2 regions of the Shewanella sp. SW24 genome follow, and region 1 is predicted to be linked to the other one. Evidence: predicted binding sites of a transcription regulator. Region 1 holds the regulator's gene; the other holds the start of a gene.

Region 1 (5,244 bases):
CCAAACTGCGGATATCAAAAACAACCAGATCATCTTCTTTGGTCCAGTTGAAGTTACCCAAGGCTCAATAAAAATCCAAGCAAATGAACTGCGTGCATTTTCCGCTGAAGGTGAAAATAGCAAAACTTTGGTCGCCACAGGCAACCCTGCTACGTATAGCCAAATATTAGACGATGGTCGCCCAGCATCGGCAAGCGCGAAAGAAATTCGTTACGATATGGCAAGCCGCACCTTAACACTGAAAGGTATGGCGTCATTAGATCAAGCAGGTAGCCAAGTTACAGGCAATTTAATCCGCTATAACATGATTCAACAGAAATTGATGGCCGAGAGTACTGGCAGTGGTGACGATCGCGTGATCACTATTATTCAGCCTGAAAACTATCAAGATGATGCTAAATCAGACGCTCCGGCGGATAAACCTGTAAAAAAGCAGGACTCTAAATGACCCAAATCACCTTAAGAGCACAAAATCTGGCAAAAAGTTACAAGAGTCGCCAAGTGGTTAAAGACGTCAGTCTGACGGTAAAAACCGGTCAAGTCGTTGGCCTACTCGGTCCAAACGGTGCCGGTAAAACCACGACCTTTTACATGGTTGTCGGGCTAGTGAAGAGCGATAAGGGGCATATCTTTATCGACGATGATGATTTAACCGCAGATCCTATGCATCTGCGTGCCCGCAAAGGCATAGGTTACTTACCGCAGGAAGCCAGTATCTTTCGTAAGCTAACTGTTCATGACAACATCATGGCCGTACTGCAAACTCGTAAAGAACTTAAAAACGAAGAACGAGAAGAAGAACTAGAACATCTGCTCGAAGAGTTTCATATCACCCACATCCGTGACAGCCAAGGCATGTCATTGTCGGGTGGCGAACGTCGTCGCGTCGAAATTGCGCGGGCTTTAGCCGCTAATCCTAAGTTCATTTTGCTCGATGAACCGTTTGCCGGCGTCGATCCTATTTCGGTTATCGACATCAAGAAGATTATCGAACAACTCAAAAGTCGCGGCCTTGGCGTACTGATCACAGACCATAATGTCCGCGAGACATTAGATGTATGTGAACATGCTTATATTGTGAGTCACGGAAACCTGATTGCCGAAGGAACTCCAGCAGAGATCTTAGACAATCAGCAAGTTAGGGCTGTGTACTTAGGTGAACAATTCAGGCTATAGTTAATCGAGCGAAGCCAATGGAGGCAATTTATACCGCCATTGGGCTTCACTCAAGATAATAATAAGCGACCTCATCTAACAATAATAACGTAGGGATCAGCGGTAACATGAAAGCGTCACTCCAGCTCAAACTGGGTCAACAGTTAACCATGACGCCACAACTACAACAGGCTATACGTCTGTTGCAACTGTCGTCACTGGAACTGCAGCAAGAGATCCAGCAAGCATTAGATTCTAATCCCCTTCTCGAGCTGGAAGAGGATCAATTCGACGCCACTAAAAACCCTGTAAACCAAACGCTATCCGATACGGATTTCAGTGAATCTAGCACTCTGCCACCAGAAAAAGACAGCTCCACCATAGACACGGCAGAGTCGCTAACCAAAGAATCCATGCCCGATGAGCTCCCCATGGACACCACATGGGATGAAGTGTTTACCGCCTCCCCAAACTCAGGCCCCGGCGGCAGTCGTGAAGACGATATGCCCTTCCAAGGCGAGACCAGTGAAGGTTTGTACGAACACTTAGAATGGCAAAAAAACCTCACGCCGTTTTCTGAAACCGATTTAGCCATTGCCACCGCCATTATTGATGCCATCGACGATCAGGGCTATCTCACCCAAAGCACTGAAGAAATTCTCGAAGCCATGGGCAATCCTGAAGTTGAGCTTGACGAAGTCGAAGCCGTACTCAAGCGTATTCAGCATTTTGATCCCATAGGCGTTGCCGCCCGCGATTTAAGTGAATGCCTGTTGATCCAACTGTCGCATTTCGCCGCTGATACTCCCAACCTAGAAAACGCCCGTATGCTGATCAAAGATCATTTAGATCTGATCGCCGCCCGAGACTTTAGGTTATTGATGCGTAAGACTAAATTAAAAGAGGATGAATTAAGGGATGGTATAGCACTTATCCAAACTCTCAATCCTCGCCCAGGTTTGTTGATCACACCCAATAATGACGAATACGTTATCCCAGATGTGTCTGTGTCGAAGAAAAATGGCCGCTGGGTCGTTGAGCTTAATCCTGACTGCATGCCCAAAATCAATGTAAATCAACATTATGCTTCTATGGCACGCAGCACAAAAAACCAAGCCGATAGCCAATTTATTCGCGGCCATCTGCAAGAGGCTAAATGGTTTATTAAGAGTCTAGAAAGCCGTAACGACACTTTGCTTAAAGTTGCTAATTGCATAGTGCAATATCAGCAAGGTTTCTTTGAGTATGGTGAAGAAGCCATGAAGCCTATGGTGCTTAACGATATTGCTGAAGCGGTAGAAATGCATGAGTCCACCATCTCACGGGTCACAACTCAAAAATACATGCATACCCCTAAGGGACTTTTTGAACTAAAATACTTCTTCTCTAGCCACGTCGGTACTGACGATGGTGGTGAGTGCTCATCCACAGCAATCAGAGCCTTTATAAAGAAACTGGTGGCAGCGGAAAACCAGAAAAAACCATTAAGCGATAGTAAGATGGCACAACTTCTGGCAGAACAAGGGATCAACGTAGCCCGCAGAACCATTGCGAAGTACCGAGAGGCTATGCTTATTCCACCTTCTAATCAGCGTAAAAGTTTATAACCTACAGTGGATATCGGAGGACGTTTCTATGCAAATAAACCTAAGTGGGCACCATATCGAAATTACCGAATCGTTACGTGCATATGTAGAAGAAAAGTTTTCAAAACTTGAACGCCATTTCGAACAGATCAATAATGTGCACGTTGTGCTCAATGTTGAGAAAATGCAACAGATTGCTGAAGCGAGAATAAACCTCATAGGTGGTGAAGTTTTTGCTACTTCAGAGCATGCTGACATGTATGCCGCTATAGACGCCCTGATTGACAAGCTTGACCGTCAGGTTATTAAACACAAAGAGAAGTTAACAAAACACTAATAATGGAACTTTGTACCATACTGCGGCCGGAGTGCACTACCTGCGCCACTCCGGGCAGCAAGAAAAAGGTACTGGAACTCATCAGCGACTTAGTCGCTGCCCAGTACCCGACCCTCTCATCTCAAGAGATATTCGAAAGCCTAGTGGCGCGCGAAAAGATGGGGAGCACAGGTATAGGTAACGGCATCGCCATTCCACATGGTCGACTAGCCGATATAGATCAGCCCATTGCCATACTAATTAAGTGTGAAGAGCCGATAGCATTTGATGCTATCGATAAGCAACCTGTTGATATTTTATTTGCACTACTGGTGCCTGCAGACCAATGTCAGCAGCACTTAAGTACCTTGTCTTGCATGGCCGAAAAGCTGAGCGACAAGCAAATATTAAAGCAATTACGCAAGACGCATGATGAAACGGAACTCTATCAGGTAATCACTGGATGAAACTGGTCATAGTGTCGGGCCGCTCAGGCTCAGGCAAATCTGTCGCCCTTAGGGTACTCGAAGATCTCGGCTATTATTGTGTCGATAACCTTCCCTTGCCATTGATTGGCAGTTTGCTTGAGCAACTCAAAGGCAGTAACGATCTCGTCGCCATCAGTGTCGACGTGCGTAACATGCCTGAGCAGGATAAGGTCTTAGTAAAACAACTCGCTAGCCTACCTCCAGATACTGAGTTAACGAGCTTCTTCCTTAACTCCAGCGATAAAATTCTGCTCAAGCGTTACAGCGAAACCCGCCGTTTGCATCCTTTGTCGAAGAGCCGAGTGTCTTTGCAAGAAGCGATAAAGCTGGAGGGGAAACTGCTCGAGCCTATGTCAAAACTGGTCGATCACTACATAGATACGTCGAATCTGAATATCTATGATTTAAGCGACCAAGTCAGACAAATTCTCCTTGGTAGTGTCGATAAAGAACTCGTGATCAACTTCGAGTCCTTTGGCTTTAAGCACGGAATGCCCACCGAAGCAGACTTTATGTTCGATGTACGCTTTCTGCCCAATCCCCACTGGGAGTTGGCGCTGCGGCCATTGACTGGCTTAGATGAACCCGTGGCTGAATTCTTAAATCGCCAACCACTGGTCAATAAGTTCATCTGGCAAATCGAAAATTTACTGGAGACTTGGCTGCCGCACCTCGAGCGTAACAATCGCAGTTATTTAACTGTGGCCATTGGCTGCACAGGTGGACAGCACAGATCGGTTTACGTCGCAGAGCAATTGGCCAAACGCTTTAGTAACGGTAAACATAAAGTGTATGCCCGTCATCGAGAGCTCAACAATGCCAAAGCTTGAACGTCAGATAACCATCTGTAATAAGCTCGGTTTACATGCCCGTGCCGCCACTAAGTTGGTGGTACTGGCTTCCGAGTTTGATGCGACCATCACCTTAATCCAAGGCGATAAACAAGCATCGGCCGCCAGTGTGCTTGGCTTACTGATGCTTGAAACTGGCATGGGTAAGACCATCAAGCTTATCGCCGAAGGCCCAGATGCAGAGCCGGCTCTCGATGCCATTTGTGCCTTAATCGACGCTAAGTTTGACGAAGCCTGTTAGTTTCACTTCACACTAAGCACTTCATCGTTAGTTTCACTTCATGTCTAGTTTAAAAAACTTGCCATTCACACATGGCAAAACATTTGTCGCTCGACGATACAAGCCACAGGCGATTACACTAGCGGTCATTGCGCTGGCGCTGGCCTTACCTTAGCCGTCTTAATCTGTGTCATCGACTGACGCTTAGTCACCGTAAAATCCTAGCCCAACACTAAGATCTCAAACCAATTTGCCGCACAATGGAGGACAAATGCCCGTAGATAATGCAGAAAACGATCACACCGGACATAGTCTTGACCAGTTAAACCAAGCGCTTAGCAGCGGCATGTTCGTACACGTGCGCAATATGCTGCAAAAAATGGCCGCCTCAGATATCGCGCTGATCTTAGAATCATCACCGCCAAGTGCCAGACAAGTACTGTGGCAGCTCATCGATCAGGAACAAATAGGCGACATACTCGATGAGTTGAGTGAAGAACTCAAAGACCCACTGATCCGTAGCATGAGCCCTGAGCGAGTCGCGAAAGCGACAGCAAGCATGGACACCGACGATCTCGCCTATATTCTGCGAAGTCTTCCCGACGCCGTTTACAAACAAGTGTTGCAG
Region 2 (5,244 bases), on a different contig from region 1:
ATCAATAGCATAATAAGCCACCCAATTGCTCTCACCATTATATGCACCATCTTTAGGCTTCACAAAGTACGTCGTCATGATGTGCCCCTCACCAAGTGAGTCATAAATTGTCATTGAAGTGACATTGTTATAAGTTTTTGGATCGGCGGGATCAAATAAAGCAGGATCCAGAGCTTCTGCTTTAGCATTCAAGTTCATTTGTAAAGTAACATTCTCAGTCTTTACTGGACTACCGGCAGTGTCCGGAATTTTTACAGGCTGAGCCGTGGTTAAACTCACAGATGTTGAGTTGCCGTCTTTATCCACAGGGAAAGTCTGTAAATAATTACCAGCCGAATCCACCATGTAATTATTAGAATCTACTTTAAAAGCGCCTGCACGGGTGAATGCGTGATCTAATGTTCCTAATTCAGAGGACGTTACAAAGAAACCACCACCTTTGATTGCCAAGTCGAGGGAGTTATTCGTCAGTTGTAAGCTGCCTTGATGGAATTGCTGTGCCACTTGACTCGTTGCAACACCACCACCGACAGCAGTTTTAGCATTTGAAAAAATAGAATTAGCGTACACATCCGCAAATTCAGCACGGGACTCTTTAAAGCCAATGGTGTTCGCATTAGCAATGTTATTCGCCGTTGTGTTTAAATCTTTCTGCGCAGCAGAAATGCCACTCAATGCAATGTTAAACGACATAATTCACCTCTACACTTGACTCAATTCATTTATGAGCGACTTACGCCCAATTCGGATGCTGCAAAAATTCTTTTATACAAGCTTAGGTTTCAGACACAGCTAACACATCGGTTAACTTGATGCCCATACCGCCTCTCAAGTTAAGAATGGCGCCAGTACTGGCCGTACCGAGAGAAACGCTGGTCACATGAGCATAGGTCGAGACTGGCAATTCTTGGGATTTCCCATCCACTAAACCACTCGCCTTGATCGTATAGTTACCTGCGGTTACAGGGTTTCCATCTTTATCGAGGCCATCCCAGTTAACATCGACATTGCCCCCCTTACTGCCATCAACTTTAAAGGTGGTCACAACTTGGCCTTTCTCATCCTCAACACGTACAGTAACTTCAGGAATTTTAGCTGGCGTGCTAATCACACCTTTTATTGTTGGGCTTTCAGCTGAAATGTTACCTGTATCAGTTGGGATCAATACCTTGCGACCAACAAGTCCTGATGCCTGTAATGCTTGGCTTGATGTCATAACACCGTTTAAATTAACGATTTCCTTATTCAACTTAGTAATACCATCAACCGTCGAGAATGATGCCATCTGCGCAATCATTTGGTCGTTGTCGACGGGCTTAAAGGGATCTTGCATCGATAACTGTTGGCTTAATAACGAGAAAAAGTCATCTTGAGTTAACTGCTGGCTTTTTGCTTCCGGTACTATTGAATCTTTTGGCAAACGTATGCCATCAAGAAACGGATTACCCGTTGAGCTGGTTGATGAATTCGTCGTAACGGCATTTGGCTGACTCTTATTTTGAGCCGTCTGCGCCGACGCTTGGTTAATTTGATTAATGAGGCTCACAGCTTACCTCCTAAGTAACACATGTTATTTACCCATCCCAAGTGTTTGTTGCAGCATAGACTTAGCTGCTTCAGCGACTTGAACATTCATTTGATATGAGCGCGAAGCAGAAATCATATCTGCCATTTCTTCCATGACATTAACATTCGGTTTATAAATAAAGCCGTCCGCATCCGCCATAGGATGATCGGGCGAGTATTCTTTCAGTAGTGGTTTATCACTTTCTACAATGCCTTTTACTGCAACGCCTTGAGAAGCTTGTTGCTGACTTTGGGCTTTAGCCATTTCGGCTTCAAAAATGGGATGACGGGAACGATAGGTCTTATCTACACTACTCGAGACGGAATCCGCGTTGGCTATGTTGCTCGCGGTGGTGTTTAGCCTGACCGATTGAGCAGACATTCCCGAGCCAGCAACATCAAATATGCTAAATAAACTCATGATTAATCCCCTCTCAACGCTTTCTTCATGCCACTAAACTTACTGTCTAAAAAACCTAGTGACATTTGATATTCAAGTGCATTTTGCATGAATGCCGATTGTTCCTGTTGGATATCAACAGTATTACCATCACCGGTATCGGGTTGATTTGGCACACGGAACTTAACAAATTGCCCAGTCAACTCCGCAAGCCCAAAATGCTTATCTGGCTCTTGCATTTCAAGACTATTTCGCTGCTGTTGGCCTCGAGCGGCCTGCATTGCCGCAGAAAAATCAACATCGCGGGCTTTGTAATGTGGCGTATCTGCGTTAGCGATATTGCTTGAAATAACTTCAGCCCGCTGCGCTCTAATACCGAGAGTGTATTGATGCACACCCAGTGCATTATCAAAATTGATCGCCATAAAATTGCCTCCTCGTGTTCTCACGAAAATAAAGCAATTCATGTGCCAACATCAGGAAAATTTTGAGAATAACAACAAGGATGAGCAAGTGATGGGTAAAAAATTACCGACAATTGTCGGTAATTTTCTTTAGAGCGGCTGAGTTAAGTCTTTTTCTGGTAATAAATGCCAGGGTTACAACGAACCATATCAAACTCGTCCGTTAAACCAGCGATAGATTCTGATGCACCGAGAAATAAAATCCCTTTGGGATTGAGAGCGGCAGCGAATTGCCGCAAAATTTTTGCCTTTGCCTCTGGTGCAAAATAAATCAGCACATTGCGGCAAAAGATAATGTCGAACTTGCCAAGCAGACTATAACTCTCAAGCAAATTATGCGCTCTAAAGTTCACCAACCGCTTCACATTATCCTTTAACTTCATATTACCTGAAGGTAATGCATCAAAAAACTGACGCTTACGTTCTTCAGATAAACCACGCGCTAATGCCAAACTATCGTACTCGGCATTTTTGCAGCGTTCCAACATGGAAGGAGATAAATCCGTTGCTTGAATCGAAGCACTACCAGCCAAGGCACCAGGCTTCTTCTGTTGATACTCAAGAATAGTCATAGCCAATGAGTATGGCTCTTGGCCTGACGAGCAAGCCGCAGACCAAATTTTAAGCGGACGCCCCAGACGACTGTATTCTGGTAGTAGGACATTATTCAACAACTCAAATGGATAACGATCACGGAACCAAAGGGTTTCATTGGTCGTCATAGCATCGATCACTTCAGCTCTGAGCGCACGCTCAGTAGGCTTCATCGAATGCTTAACCACATCAGATAAGGATGGCAGGTTATATTTGCCCATCAAAGGAGCAAGACGACTGCGCACAAGATATTGCTTATTTTCACCCAGTACGATGCCGCTGTGTTGCTCTAAGAACAACCTAAATTGATTATATTCAGCCTCAGCGAGTGATTTATTTGGCACATTCACATCCTAAATCCTATAGCAAGCACCAAAATCAGTGCGAAACCATCATGTTATAAAGTCGAGATTATAGCGTAAAGCGTATCTAGGTACTAACCGACAGCAATTACAAACTTAAATGCTTATTCACAGCAGCGGCCAGTTCGTCAGGATTAAACTTAGCGATAAAGTCATTGGCCCCCACTTTTTGAACCATTGCCTGATTGAATACACCACTTAACGAAGTATGCAGTACCACTTTAATATGCTTAAGCTTAGGATCATCTCGGATTTCAGCTGTCAGGGTGTAGCCATCCATTTCAGGCATCTCAATATCAGAGATGATGAGGGGGATCTCATCGGCCACATTATCCATCTCTTTGGCGATCTCTTTAAGCTTGTCTAATGCTTCGCGACCATCTTTTGCGGTATCAATTTGTAAATTCAATGACTCGAGTGAACGAATAATTTGTTTACGCGCCACGGCAGAATCATCAATAACCATAATATGGTAATGCTGAGTTCTGTCGAGGGTCAGTTTTTCATTGGCTTCTTCACTGATAGCCGTTTTAACTGGTGAAATCTCATCTAAGATTTTTTCCACATCGAGAATTTCAACTAATTCACCTTCAATTTCAGTCACAGCTGTCAGATAAGAATAACGGCCAGCACCTTGCGGCGGAGGCATAATCGCTTCCCAATTCATGTTGATGATCCGCTCAACAGAACTGACCAAGAAGCCTTGAACACTGCGGTTATATTCAGAAATAATGATGAAACAGTTTTCAGTGCTCGCTAAAGGTTTTCCCCCTGTTGCCGCACTCAAATCAATCACTGAAATGGTTGTTCCACGAATATGAGCAACACCCTTCACATAAGGATTAAGTTTAGGCAAAGTGGTCAGTGGTGGACACTGCAGTACTTCTTTCACCTTAAACACGTTAATCCCAAACCGTTGACGACCGTTTAATTTAAAAAGCAGTAATTCTAAACGGTTTTGTCCAACGAGCTGGGTTCGTTTGTTGACTGAATCAAGAATACTCGACATAACTCTGCCTTGTTGTTCTGTTTATGTTCGGCCCTATAACTCAGTTGAGTATAGGCATATTAATTGCTTACGTCTTATCTATCGATAAACATAGTCGAAACTGAGTCAATCTTCTGACAGTGATGCAAATTATTATTACAGTGGTCAGCTTCGAACTTAATAAAAGTATAGGTGCATTCTGGCGTTACAAGCTAGTCTCTTCATTATGAAAGTAAATTTAGTCTGTTTTTTTAGTCTTTTCACCCTCTTCATGCCCGCTTTTGCGAGTGCAGAGCCTATTGTCCCCACCGTATCGGCAATCTCAGAATTAGCTAAAGCGCTTATTTCAGAAAAAATATCCGTTCCAGAAAATGCCAAAGTAAATATTTCGCCACAGATGGTTGACGCAAGAATGCTGCCGTCACAATGTTCGTCTCCAATGAAAGTTGAACTGGCTAGCGATAGGGAAATTAGCCGTAATAACACCTTAAAAGTCAGCTGCGATACACAAGACTTAGCTTACCCTTGGCAAATCTATATCTCGGTTCGGGTGGATATCTTATTCCCCGTTGTTGTCTCAACCGAAATCTTAGCACCAGGCGAACTCATCTCTCCTAGTCAAGTAGAAGTCCGTTACATTGAACAAAATAGCTTGAGAGGTGCCGAATTCGATGACCCGAGTAAATTGGCTGGCGTGCGAGTAAAACGACGAGTAGCAAAAGATAATCCCATATTAAGCAACAACTTATGCTTCGTTTGTAAAAATGATTCGGTATCTATCTACGTTCGTTCTGGCTCATTCGAGCTCAAAACAGTAGGCGAAGCCCTACAAGATGGCAATAAAGGTGATCGGATCAGAGTCAAAAATAG

Evidence for each region. Region 1 encodes sigma-54, which starts transcription at its own class of promoters, with help from an activator protein. Its sites were predicted from a motif close to GTTGGCACGNNNNTNGNNT; they were not measured.
Region 2: a site for sigma-54 is predicted at 2,423-2,441, ahead of flgB (flagellar basal body rod protein FlgB). Genes of this name have one in related genera too.

What each region holds. Positions count from the first base shown of each region.
Region 1 is NZ_JAKKSH010000008.1:57,805-63,048, reverse strand. It holds gene lptA (lipopolysaccharide transport periplasmic protein LptA) at 1-448, shown strand, start outside; gene lptB (LPS export ABC transporter ATP-binding protein) at 445-1,176, shown strand; gene L5M17_RS08565 (RNA polymerase factor sigma-54) at 1,284-2,762, shown strand; gene hpf (ribosome hibernation promoting factor) at 2,791-3,078, shown strand; gene ptsN (PTS IIA-like nitrogen regulatory protein PtsN) at 3,081-3,524, shown strand; gene rapZ (RNase adapter RapZ) at 3,521-4,375, shown strand; gene L5M17_RS08545 (HPr family phosphocarrier protein) at 4,362-4,637, shown strand; gene mgtE (magnesium transporter) at 4,888-5,244, shown strand, end outside.
Region 2 is NZ_JAKKSH010000036.1:31,271-36,514, reverse strand. It holds gene flgE (flagellar hook protein FlgE) at 1-693, opposite strand, end outside; gene flgD (flagellar hook assembly protein FlgD) at 776-1,546, opposite strand; gene flgC (flagellar basal body rod protein FlgC) at 1,571-1,987, opposite strand; gene flgB (flagellar basal body rod protein FlgB) at 1,990-2,391, opposite strand; gene L5M17_RS20600 (CheR family methyltransferase) at 2,535-3,374, opposite strand; gene L5M17_RS20595 (chemotaxis protein CheV) at 3,475-4,395, opposite strand; gene flgA (flagellar basal body P-ring formation chaperone FlgA) at 4,601-5,244, shown strand, end outside.